DNA from 4 places in the Lelliottia sp. RD5 genome. Region 3 is predicted to be linked to each of the others. Evidence: predicted binding sites of a transcription regulator. Region 3 holds the regulator's gene; each other region holds the start of a gene.

Region 1 (3,235 bases), on a different contig from region 3:
AAGGATTAACGCTTAACCGTCGCCCGGTACAGGCCGCCGCAATCGGCTACTTCTGGGGGCTTGGCCTGTTCGGCTCAGGCATTAACTGGGTTTACGTCAGTATCGCGCAGTTTGGCGGAATGCCGGGGCCGGTTAACGTTTTCCTTGTGGTGCTGCTGGCCGCCTATCTTTCACTGTATACCGGTTTGTTTGCAGGCGTTCTCTCGCGCCTGTGGCCTAAAACGACCTGGATTCGTGTCGCCATTGCTGCGCCAGTGGTCTGGCAAATTACCGAATTCCTGCGCGGCTGGGTGCTCACCGGCTTCCCGTGGCTCCAGTTCGGTTACAGCCAGATTGACGGTCCATTGAAAGGACTCGCGCCCGTCATGGGCGTTGAGGCGATCAACTTCCTGCTGATGGTGGTCACCGGCCTGCTCGTTCTGGCACTGATTAAACGTAACTGGAAACCGCTGGTTGTTGCGGTTGTGCTGTTCGCATTGCCCTTCCCGCTGCGTTACATCCAGTGGTTTACGCTGGAGCCTGAACGCGCCACCCAAGTGTCTATGGTACAGGGCAATATCCCTCAGTCGCTGAAGTGGGACGAGAACCAGCTCATTAACACGCTGAAAATCTATCTCGATGCGACGCAAAAAGAGATGGGTAAATCGCAGCTGATTATCTGGCCTGAGTCGGCGATTCCGGATCTGGAAATCAATCAGCAACGTTTTCTGAGCATGATGGACGATCTACTGCGTGCGCGTAATAGCACGCTGATCACCGGGATTGTCGACGCGCGGCTGAATAAGCAAAACCGTTACGACACCTACAACACCATCATTACGCTTGGTAAAGACAACCCGTACAGCTACGAGTCGACCAACCGCTACAACAAAAACCACCTGGTGCCGTTTGGCGAATTTGTCCCTCTGGAAACGATTCTTCGCCCGCTCGCCCCGTTCTTCGATCTGCCGATGTCGTCATTTAGCCGCGGCCCCTACGTCCAGCCACAGCTGCATGCCCATGGGTTAGCGCTGACCCCCGCCATTTGCTACGAAATTATTCTTGGCGAGCAGGTCCGCGACAACTTCCGCGCTGACACCGATTATCTGCTGACCATTTCAAACGATGCCTGGTTTGGTAAGTCGATTGGCCCGTGGCAACATTTCCAGATGGCGCGTATGCGTTCGCTGGAGCTGGCCCGACCGTTACTGCGCAGCACCAACAACGGCATCACCGCAGTGATTGGCCCGCAGGGCGAAATCCAGGCGATGATCCCGCAGTTCACCCGTGCGGTATTGACCACAAAAGTTACACCAACCACTGGCCTGACGCCGTACGCTCGTACCGGAAACTGGCCGCTGTGGATCCTGACTGTGCTATTTGGTTTTGGCGCGCTACTGATGAGTTTACGTCAGCGTCGTCGTTAAGCCCTTCCTTTGCCCGGCCACGCGTTGTGTGTCGGGCAAACAAATCCTGCCTTATTTGCCATTTCTGGCACACCTATTGCTTTGTTAAATCACATATTCAGTCGTTTGGCTTAACGTGCAACCCAGTCGCACCATCGCAGTTCAGCGGTAGCACCGAAACGGTGCAACGAAAGATTATTGCCTCTGAATGGTGCGGCGCGCTTCGCAAAAATAAACAATAACGCAGCAAAATCTTTACATTAAGCCAGACTAAATGTTAACAAGCTTGCATAACACTGCACTCGCATAGCGCGAGATATAACAACATCACAATGGGTATCGATGCGTCTCTGGCGCAGATAATAAAAGGAGTTGGGTATGCAATTACGTAAACTGGCCACAGCAATGCTGGTAATGGGAATGTCCGCAAGCGTCGTTCACGCTGAAGACGCCCCGGCAGCCGGGAGCACTCTCGACAAGATTGCCAAAAATGGCGTGATCGTGGTCGGCCACCGTGAATCTTCCGTCCCGTTCTCATACTACGACAACACGCAAAAAGTCGTGGGTTACTCACAGGATTACTCCAACGCAATCGTTGAAGCCGTCAAGAAAAAGCTGAACAAACCCGATCTTGAGGTGAAGCTGATTCCAATTACCTCACAAAACCGCATTCCGCTGCTGCAAAACGGCACCTTCGATTTTGAGTGTGGTTCTACGACGAACAACCTTGAGCGTCAAAAACAAGCGGCCTTCTCCGACACCATTTTCGTGGTCGGTACGCGTCTGCTGACCAAAAAAGGCGGCGACATTAAAGACTTCGCGGACCTGAAAGGCAAAGCCGTTGTTGTGACCTCGGGTACCACTTCTGAAGTTCTGCTGCACAAGCTGAACGAAGAGAAGAAAATGGATATGCGCATCATCAGTGCGAAAGACCACGGTGATTCCTTCCGTACGCTGGAAAGCGGTCGTGCAGTGGCCTTTATGATGGATGACGCTCTGCTGGCTGGCGAACGTGCAAAAGCGAAGAAGCCTGATAACTGGGAAATCGTCGGCACCGCGCAGTCTAAAGAAGCTTACGGCTGTATGCTGCGTAAAGACGATGCGGACTTCAAAAAGCTGATCGATGACACCATCGCGAAAACGCAGACCTCTGGCGAAGCGGAAAAATGGTTCGATAAGTGGTTCAAGAACCCGATTCCACCAAAAAATCTCAACATGAACTTTGAACTGTCTAGCGACATGAAAGCCCTGTTCAAAGAACCAAACGACAAAGCACTTAACTAATTAGAACCATAGGGGCGGGATCTCCTGCCCTCTCGATTGTCGGGAAGCGTGGACAGACTATACGCTGAGTGGTCGTTCCCCACTCAGCGCGAAAATTGAGCTTCTCACCAATCTTCGAGGGTAGCGCTGCTACCCTTTTTTTTCTGGAGTTGATTATGTCAATAGACTGGAACTGGGGCATTTTTCTGCAACAAGCTCCGTTCGGCAACACAACCTATCTCGGCTGGCTGTGGAGCGGCTTTCAGGTCACCGTTGCGCTCTCTATAACGGCCTGGATTATCGCTTTCCTTGTCGGCTCGCTGTTCGGTATTTTGCGTACCGTACCTAACCGTTTTCTCTCTTCTCTTGGCACGCTTTACGTTGAACTGTTCCGTAACGTTCCGTTAATCGTGCAGTTCTTTACGTGGTATCTGGTCGTTCCTGAACTGTTACCTGAAAATCTCGGCATGTGGTTTAAGTCGGAGCTGGACCCTAACATTCAGTTCTTCGTCTCCTCCATGCTCTGCCTTGGGTTGTTCACCGCGGCGCGCGTCTGTGAGCAGGTTCGTTCAGGCATCCAGTCTCTG
Region 2 (3,235 bases), on a different contig from region 3:
TGTTCTTCGATGTCCAGCGTCACGTTCTCGAACGGCTCTTGCATACGGCCATCGATCATACGGTTGATAACTTTCGGACGGGACACAGCCAGTTCGAAGCCTTCACGACGCATGTTTTCGATAAGAACAGACAGGTGCAGCTCACCACGACCGGATACACGGAACGCGTCCGCATCTTCGGTTTCTTCAACACGCAGTGCCACGTTGTGCACCAGCTCTTTGTTCAGGCGGTCAAGAATCTGACGAGAGGTAACATATTTACCTTCTTTGCCACAGAACGGAGAGGTGTTGACGTTGAAGAACATGGTGACTGTTGGTTCATCAACAGACAGCGCTGGCAGCGCTTCGACATTTTGCGGATCGCAAAGGGTGTCGGAGATGTTCAGTTCGCCCAGACCGGTGATCGCGATGATATCGCCCGCTTCAGCTTCGGTGGATTCAATACGCTCCAGACCGAGGTGAGTCAGAACTTTACCCACTTTACCGTTACGTGTTTTACCTTCGCTGTCGATCAGAGTGATCTGCTGGTTAGGTTTAACACGGCCACGTTTGATACGACCGATGCCGATTACGCCAACGTAGTTGTTGTAATCCAGCTGGGAGATTTGCATCTGGAACGGACCGTCAAGATCAACGCTCGGTGCTTTAACGTGGTCAACGATAGCCTGGTACAGCGGGGTCATGTCTTCCGCCATATCAGTGTGGTCGTTGCCCGCGATACCCATCAATGCTGATGCATAGATGATTGGGAAATCGAGTTGCTCGTCGCTTGCATCCAGGTTTACGAACAGGTCGAAGACCTGATCCACAACCCAGTCAGGACGCGCGCCAGGACGGTCAACTTTGTTGATAACCACGATTGGCTTCAAACCATGGGCAAATGCCTTTTTGGTTACGAAGCGCGTCTGCGGCATTGGGCCATCCATTGCGTCAACGACCAGCAGAACGGAGTCTACCATGGACATCACACGTTCAACTTCACCACCGAAGTCGGCGTGCCCTGGGGTATCAACGATGTTGATACGGTAGTCATTCCATTTGATAGCGGTGTTTTTAGCGAGGATGGTAATCCCACGCTCTTTCTCCAAATCGTTGGAGTCCATCACGCGTTCGGTGGCTTCTGCACGTTCATTGCTGAAAGTACCGGATTGCTGTAGCAGCTTGTCAACCAGGGTAGTTTTACCATGGTCAACGTGCGCGATGATGGCGATATTACGCAGATTTTCGATCACAACTTTGCCTCAGGCATTTAGAAATAGCGCGTTATTGTACACGGATTAATCGCAGGACTAAACAGGATCACAAACATCCTCCGCAAACAAGTATTGCAGAGTTGCTTTGTGATCGCTTTCACGCAGCGTAAAAAGTGCACTTTAACGGAAATCGCACCATTATGGTGCTCAATGTTCACATTGAAGCACTATAATGGTGCAATGTGACGTTCGTGGTGCAGGTCGTTTGCACTATGGTGTGCATGATAACGCCTTTTGGGGGTAATTTGAAAGTTGGCACAGATTTCGCTTTATAAAAATACGGCAAAAAGATGGCGACGGCGCCAGCCTTAAACAGAATTGAAGACCTCGTTACCACGACGACAATGACCAATCCGGGAGAGTTAAGTATGTCCGCTGAACACGTTTTGACGATGCTGAACGAACATGAAGTGAAGTTTGTTGATCTGCGCTTCACCGATACCAAAGGCAAAGAACAGCACGTCACAATTCCTGCTCACCAGGTAAATGCCGAATTCTTCGAAGAAGGCAAAATGTTTGACGGCTCCTCTATCGGTGGCTGGAAAGGCATTAACGAATCCGACATGGTACTGATGCCAGATTCAACGACTGCGCTCATTGACCCGTTCTACGAAGAGTCTACCCTGATTATCCGTTGCGACATTCTTGAGCCAGGCACGCTGCAGGGCTACGATCGCGACCCACGCTCCATCGCTAAACGCGCTGAAGAGTACCTGCGCTCTACTGGCATTGCAGACACCGTTCTGTTTGGGCCAGAGCCAGAATTCTTCCTGTTCGACGACATTCGTTTTGGTGCGTCCATTTCCGGTTCCCACGTCGCTATCGATGATATCGAAGGCGCATGGAACTCCTCCACCAAATACGAAGGTGGCAACAAAGGTCACCGTCCTGGCGTGAAAGGCGGTTACTTCCCGGTTCCTCCGGTCGATTCTTCACAGGACATCCGCTCTACCATGTGTCTGATCATGGAAGAGATGGGCCTGGTGGTTGAAGCTCACCACCACGAAGTGGCCACTGCGGGCCAGAACGAAATCGCGACCCGCTTTAACACCATGACCAAAAAAGCGGATGAAATTCAGATCTACAAATATGTGGTGCACAACGTTGCTCACCGCTTCGGCAAAACCGCGACCTTTATGCCAAAACCAATGTTTGGCGACAACGGTTCCGGTATGCACTGCCACATGTCCTTGTCCAAGAACGGCGTAAACCTGTTCTCTGGTGACAAATATGCGGGTCTGTCAGAGCAGGCGCTGTTCTACATCGGCGGTGTTATCAAGCACGCTAAAGCGATTAACGCCCTGGCAAACCCAACGACCAACTCCTACAAGCGTCTGGTCCCGGGTTATGAAGCCCCTGTTATGCTGGCTTACTCCGCACGTAACCGTTCTGCTTCTATCCGTATCCCAGTGGTGGCATCTCCGAAAGCACGTCGTATCGAAGTGCGTTTCCCGGATCCAGCGGCTAACCCATACCTGTGCTTCGCAGCGCTGCTGATGGCGGGTCTGGACGGCATTAAGAACAAAATCCATCCAGGCGAAGCCATGGATAAAAACCTGTATGACCTGCCGCCAGAAGAAGCGAAAGAGATCCCACAGGTTGCCGGTTCTCTGGAAGAAGCACTGAACGCGCTGGACGCTGACCGCGAGTTCCTGACGGCTGGCGGCGTGTTCACTGACGATGCAATCGATGCTTACATCGGCCTGCGTATCGAAGAGAACGACCGCGTACGCATGACTCCACACCCGGTTGAGTTCGAGCTGTACTACAGCGTTTAAGAAATACTCGTAAGAAATAAATACTCGGTGGATTTCTTGTCGCAACAAGGCGGCAGCTGGTGAGAGGCAGAATGCCTCTCATACATCCCCAGGCGCATAGATAACGATGTGACTGGGGTGAGCAAAGGCGGCCAACGCCGTTGCGGCGAGAAAAACGCGAGAAGATTTTTGTTGCCGTGGAAACTTTCAGCCCATCTTCGGATG
Region 3 (3,235 bases):
TTCGTTATGGCAACATTAACTGCAAAAAACCTCGCCAAAGCCTACAAAGGCCGCCGCGTCGTGGAAGATGTCAGTCTGACCGTTAACTCCGGCGAAATTGTTGGCCTGTTGGGTCCTAACGGTGCAGGTAAAACCACCACCTTTTACATGGTGGTCGGCATTGTTCCGCGCGACGCGGGCAACATCATCATTGATGATGAAGACATTAGCCTGCTGCCGCTGCACGCCCGCGCGCGTCGCGGAATTGGCTATCTGCCGCAGGAAGCGTCTATTTTCCGCCGTCTTAGCGTGTTCGACAATCTGATGGCCGTCCTGCAAATCCGTGACGATTTGACCTCCGAGCAGCGTCAGGATCGCGCCAACGAATTGATGGAAGAGTTCCATATTGAACACCTGCGTGACAGCCTCGGCCAGGCACTTTCGGGCGGTGAACGCCGTCGAGTAGAAATTGCCCGCGCACTGGCAGCCAATCCGAAATTTATCCTTTTGGATGAACCGTTTGCCGGCGTCGACCCTATCTCCGTTATCGACATTAAACGTATCATTGAACATCTGCGCGACAGCGGTCTTGGTGTGCTGATTACCGACCACAACGTGCGTGAAACGCTGGCAGTTTGTGAGCGTGCATATATCGTCAGCCAGGGCCATTTGATTGCTCACGGCACGCCACTCGAAATCCTCGAAGATGAACATGTTAAGCGCGTGTACCTTGGGGAAGACTTCAGACTCTGATAGGGTAGAGGTTAAGTCACGCAGGACCGGAGAAAAACGCCCTGAACATGAAGCAAGGTTTGCAATTACGGCTCAGCCAACAGTTGGCGATGACGCCACAGTTACAACAGGCAATCCGTCTGTTGCAACTGTCAACGTTAGAACTTCAGCAGGAACTGCAGCAAGCGCTGGACAGTAATCCACTGCTGGAGCAAACCGATCTTCATGATGAGGTAGATACCCAGGAAAAGCAGGACACCGAAACGCTCGATACGGCAGATGCCCTTGAACAAAAAGAGATGCCTGACGAGTTACCGCTGGATGCCAGCTGGGATGAAATTTACACCGCTGGAACGCCATCCGGCACGCGCGCTGATTATCAGGATGATGAGCTACCGGTTTATCAGGGTGAAACTACGCAGTCGCTACAGGATTATCTGATGTGGCAGGTGGAGTTGACCCCTTTCACCGAAACCGATCGCGCGATTGCCACGTCCATTGTCGATGCAGTGGATGACACCGGGTATTTAACGGTAACCCTGGACGAGATTCTGGAAAGCATGGGTGATAGCGAAATCGAACTCGACGAGATCGAAGCCGTCCTCAAACGCATTCAACGCTTTGACCCGGTCGGCGTCGCAGCAAAAGATCTACGCGACTGTTTGCTGATCCAGCTTTCTCAGTTTGCAAAAGAGACGCCAAGACTCGACGAAGCGCGACTGATTATCAGCGAACATTTAGATTTGCTGGCGAATCATGATTTCCGCAGTCTGATGCGCGTTACGCGACTCAAAGAAGACGTGCTGAAAGAAGCGGTGAGTCTGATCCAGTCGCTCGATCCCCGTCCGGGGCAATCGATCCAAACCGGCGAACCCGAATATGTGATTCCTGACGTCCTGGTCCGAAAGCACAACGGTCTCTGGACCGTGGAACTCAATTCCGACAGCATTCCCCGCCTGCAAATCAACCAGCAATACGCGTCCATGTGCACCAGTGCGCGGAACGACTCCGACAATCAATATATTCGTAGCAATCTTCAGGAAGCGCGATGGCTGATCAAAAGCCTCGAAAGCCGAAATGATACGCTGCTACGCGTGAGTCGATGCATTGTGGAACAGCAGCAAGGCTTTTTTGAGCAGGGCGAAGAATTTATGAAACCGATGGTCCTGGCAGATATTGCTCAGGCCGTTGAGATGCACGAATCGACCATTTCGCGTGTGACCACGCAGAAGTATCTGCACAGTCCGCGTGGTATTTTTGAGCTTAAGTATTTCTTCTCCAGTCATGTGAATACCGAAGGCGGTGGCGAAGCCTCGTCGACGGCCATTCGTGCTCTGGTGAAGAAGTTGATCGCCGCGGAAAACCCCGCGAAGCCACTGAGTGACAGTAAGTTAACCACCCTGCTGTCCGATCAGGGTATCATGGTGGCACGTCGTACTGTTGCGAAGTATCGAGAGTCTTTATCCATTCCGCCGTCTAACCAGCGTAAACAACTGGTTTGACACAACCGATAAGGAAGACACTATGCAGCTCAACATCACAGGACACAATGTCGAAATCACTGAGGCTTTACGCGATTTTTTAAACACTAAATTCGCGAAGCTGGAGCAGTATTTCGAGAGGATTAATCAGGTCTACATTGTGTTGAAAGTGGAGAAAGTGACTCATATCTCGGACGCAACCCTGCACATAAATGGGGGTGAAATCCATGCCAGTGCGGAAGGGCAAGACATGTACGCGGCTATCGACGGCTTGATTGACAAGCTTGCGCGACAGCTTAATAAACATAAAGATAAACTGAAACAACACTGATTGTCCGAGCAGTTAACGGGTGCAGGGCGGCCTGTTGTAAAACACAACAGGCCATATGTACAGTTAGCGCTTAGGTGAAATTATGATGAACAACGATTCCGGTCTTCAATTAAGTCATGTCCTTAACCAGGAATGTACCCGCAGTGGCGTTCACTGCCAGAGCAAAAAACGCGCTCTGGAAATCATCAGTGAACTGGCCGCAAAACAGTTAAGCCTGCCACCTCAGGTGGTGTTTGAGGCCATCCTGACCCGTGAAAAAATGGGCAGTACCGGTATCGGCAATGGTATTGCCATTCCGCATGGCAAGCTGGAGGAGGACACCCTGCGCGCCGTTGGCGTGTTTGTCCAACTGGAAACGCCAATCGCATTTGACGCGATTGATAACCAGCCCGTCGATCTGCTTTTCGCGCTGCTGGTGCCTGCTGACCAGACCAAAACCCATTTGCACACGCTCTCGCTAGTGGCCAAGCGTCTGGCAGATAAAACAATTTGCCGCCGTCTGCGCGCAGCCCAAAGTGATGAAGAACTCTATCAAATTATCACCGAAGTGGAAGGCAATCAGGATGATGCGTAACCATAAGATGACCTCCACATCTGCAGGCGCGAGGAGAAACGGAACATGGTGCTGATGATCGTCAGCGGTCGTTCGGGCTCGGGGAAATCCGTGGCCCTTCGGGCGCTCGAAGATATGGGTTTTTACTGCGTCGATAAC
Region 4 (3,235 bases), 490 kb from region 3:
CGTGATAAGCCCATTTTTAACCGGCACTGCTCGCAGAAAAACCCCGCCAGAAGCACCACGTCTTCGCCACGCTCGCGCAGCGGCGGCACCGACAGCGGAAACACGCTCAAACGATGGAACAGATCGGCACGAAAATTCCCGGCCAGCACCTCTTCGCGCAGGTCACGGTTGGTGGCCGCCAGAACACGCACGTCGACGCGCAAACTGCGATCGTCGCCGACGCGCTGAATATCACCGTACTGCAACACGCGCAGCAGCTTGGCCTGGAGCGCCAGCGACAGCTCGCCAATTTCGTCAAGGAACAGCGTGCCGTTATCGGCCATTTCAAACTTGCCGCTACGGTTGCTGATTGCGCCGGTAAACGCCCCTTTAACGTGCCCGAACAGCTCACTTTCCGCCACGCTTTCGGGCAGCGCGGCGCAGTTCAGATATACCAATGGATTGACCGCGCGCGGCGAACCTTCGTGAATCGACTTCGCCACCAGCTCTTTCCCGGTGCCCGTTTCACCGCCGATCAGCACGTTGAGATCGGACGCCGCAACGATCTCGATCTCCTTTTTCAGCTGCATCATCCCCGGCGACAGACCGATCATTTCCGTATGCGCGACGTGCTCAAACGCGACCGGACTGCCCGGCATAATGTTCTGGCTTTCCAGCTGTTCGATCAGCAGAGCATTACTGAGCGCGCCAGACGCCAGCGCGGCAATCAGGCGCAGCTCTTCATCGCTAAACGTATCGAACTGGTCCGGCTCCAGACCATCGAGCGTTAACGCGCCAATCAGATTCTGTCCGGCAAACAGCGGCAGGCCGATACAGGCGTGCACCTTCAGGCTCTCTTGCCCAGGGATTAATCCGTCGTAGGGATCGGGTAAATCGCTGTCCGCCGGGAATCGCACCACGTCGCCCGCACGGGCGATGGTCTCCAGGCGCGGATGACCTTCCAGCGTAAAACGACGCCCCAGTACATCGTGCGCCAGCCCGTCGATCGCCAGCGGAATAAACTGTCGTCCTTCGTAGCGCAGCAGTGCCGACGCATCGCAATCCAGCACGTGGCGCAGCGTGGAGATCAGCCGCTGAAAGCGATCCTGATGGCCAATCCCGGTTTGCAGTTCAATGGCGATTTTCGCCAGCACCTCTACGGAAAAACTCATTTTTACCTCGCTGTCATTTTGACAATGCATGTTGTCATATTGACAGCCAACAAGATAGTCATTTTGACTACTCATTATGAGTCATTATTTTTAAAATTCATACAAATCAATATCATAAATAGTTGGCACGCAACTTGATATAAGCAAATCATCTTACTTAAAAACACCGTATTAATTTGAGGTTGCTATGTCTATTCTGGTTAAAAATAATATTCATTGGGTGGGTCAACGTGACTGGGAAGTGCGTGATTTTCATGGTACCGAATATAAAACCCTCCGCGGCAGCAGCTACAACAGCTATCTGATTCGTGAAGGTAAAAATGTCCTGATCGATACTGTCGATCACAAATTCAGCCGCGAGTTCGTGCAGAACCTGCGCAGCGAAATCGATCTGGACGCTATCGACTACATCATCATTAACCATGCGGAAGAAGACCATGCCGGTGCGCTGACCGAGCTGATGTCATACATTCCGAACACCCCAATTTACTGCACCACCAACGCCATTGATTCTATCAACGGTCATCATCACCATCCGGAGTGGAACTTCCACACGGTCAAAACCGGTGACTCGCTGGATATTGGCAACGGCAAACAGCTCATCTTCGTTGAAACTCCGATGCTTCACTGGCCTGACAGCATGATGACTTACATGACGGGCGACGCAGTGTTGTTCAGTAACGACGCCTTTGGTCAGCACTACTGCGATGAGCGCCTGTTCAACGACGAAGTGGATCAGACCGAGCTGTTCGAGCAGTGCCAACGCTACTACGCCAATATCCTGACCCCGTTCAGCCGTCTGGTGACGCCAAAAATCACTGAGATTCTCGGCTTCAATTTGCCCGTGGACATGATTGCCACTTCCCACGGTGTGGTGTGGCGTGAAAACCCAACGCAAATCGTAGAGCTGTATCTGAAATGGGCGGCGGATTATCAGGAAGACCGCATCACTCTGTTCTACGACACCATGTCCAACAATACCCGCATGATGGCGGACGCGATTGCTCAGGGCATTAACGAAGTCGACCCGAACGTGGCGGTGAAAATCTTCAACGTGGCGCGCAGTGATAAAAACGAGATTCTGACCAACGTTTTCCGCTCGAAAGGCGTGCTGGTGGGAACGTCCACCATGAACAACGTGATGATGCCGAAGATCGCCGGTCTGGTTGAAGAGATGACGGGCCTGCGTTTTCGTAACAAGCGAGCCAGCGCTTTTGGCTCCCACGGCTGGAGCGGCGGCGCGGTTGATCGTCTGTCCACGCGCTTACAAGATGCCGGTTTTGAAATGTCGATGAGCCTGAAAGCGAAATGGCGTCCGGACGTCGACGCGCTGGAAATTTGCCGCCAGCACGGCCGTGAGATTGCACGTCAGTGGGCGCTCGCTCCGCTGCCAGAAGCCACAGTAAAACCGACGCAACAGCAGGAAAATTGCGCCTGCGCCGCCGCTGCGGCAGCAGAACTGGGCCCGTGCATGCAGTGCAGCGTTTGCCAGTGGGTCTACGACCCTGCATTGGGCGAACCGCTTCAGGACGTTGCGCCAGGCACGCCGTGGAGTGACGTGCCGGATAATTTCCTGTGCCCTGAATGTTCACTCGGCAAAGACGTTTTCGACGTCCTGGCAACGGAGGCAAAATGAGCCACGGAATCGTGATCATCGGCTCGGGCTTTGCCGCCCGTCAGCTGGTGAAAAATATCCGCAAACAGGACGCGACTGTGCCGCTGACGCTCATTGCCGCTGACAGTATGGACGAGTACACCAAACCGGATCTCAGCCACGTCATCAGCCTGAGCCAGCGCGCCAACGACCTCACCCGCCAGACGGCCGGGGAATTTGCTGAACAGTTCAACCTGCGTCTTTTCCCGTATACCTGGGTAACCGATATCGACGCCGCCGCGCACTGCGTGAAGGCCAAGGATAAGCAATGGCACTACGACAAACTGGTGCTGGCAACGGGTGCATCGGCTTTTGTGCCACCGATTGAAGGCCGCGAGCTGATGCTGACGCTCAATAGTCAGCAGGAATACCAGGCGTGCGAAACCACGCTTCGCGATGCCCGGCGGGTGATGATTGTTGGTGGGGGTCT

Evidence for each region. Region 3 encodes sigma-54, which starts transcription at its own class of promoters, with help from an activator protein. Its sites were predicted from a motif close to GTTGGCACANNTTTCGCTNT; they were not measured.
Region 1: a site for sigma-54 is predicted at 1,470-1,489, ahead of AC0LWE_RS07500 (amino acid ABC transporter substrate-binding protein). Genes of this name have one in related genera too.
Region 2: a site for sigma-54 is predicted at 1,505-1,524, ahead of glnA (glutamate--ammonia ligase). Genes of this name have one in related genera too.
Region 4: a site for sigma-54 is predicted at 1,273-1,292, ahead of norV (anaerobic nitric oxide reductase flavorubredoxin). Genes of this name have one in related genera too.

Annotation. Positions count from the first base shown of each region.
Region 1 is NZ_JBVYHQ010000001.1:1,494,102-1,497,336, forward strand. Features, by position in the region: gene lnt (apolipoprotein N-acyltransferase) at 1-1,406, shown strand, start outside; gene AC0LWE_RS07500 (amino acid ABC transporter substrate-binding protein) at 1,764-2,669, shown strand; gene AC0LWE_RS07505 (amino acid ABC transporter permease) at 2,825-3,235, shown strand, end outside.
Region 2 is NZ_JBVYHQ010000009.1:94,379-97,613, forward strand. Features, by position in the region: gene typA (ribosome-dependent GTPase TypA) at 1-1,232, opposite strand, end outside; gene glnA (glutamate--ammonia ligase) at 1,622-3,031, shown strand.
Region 3 is NZ_JBVYHQ010000002.1:82,225-85,459, reverse strand. Features, by position in the region: gene lptB (LPS export ABC transporter ATP-binding protein) at 7-732, shown strand; gene rpoN (RNA polymerase factor sigma-54) at 780-2,213, shown strand; gene hpf (ribosome hibernation promoting factor) at 2,236-2,523, shown strand; gene ptsN (PTS IIA-like nitrogen regulatory protein PtsN) at 2,606-3,097, shown strand; gene rapZ (RNase adapter RapZ) at 3,143-3,235, shown strand, end outside.
Region 4 is NZ_JBVYHQ010000002.1:573,823-577,057, reverse strand. Features, by position in the region: gene norR (nitric oxide reductase transcriptional regulator NorR) at 1-1,151, opposite strand, end outside; gene norV (anaerobic nitric oxide reductase flavorubredoxin) at 1,339-2,787, shown strand; gene norW (NADH:flavorubredoxin reductase NorW) at 2,784-3,235, shown strand, end outside.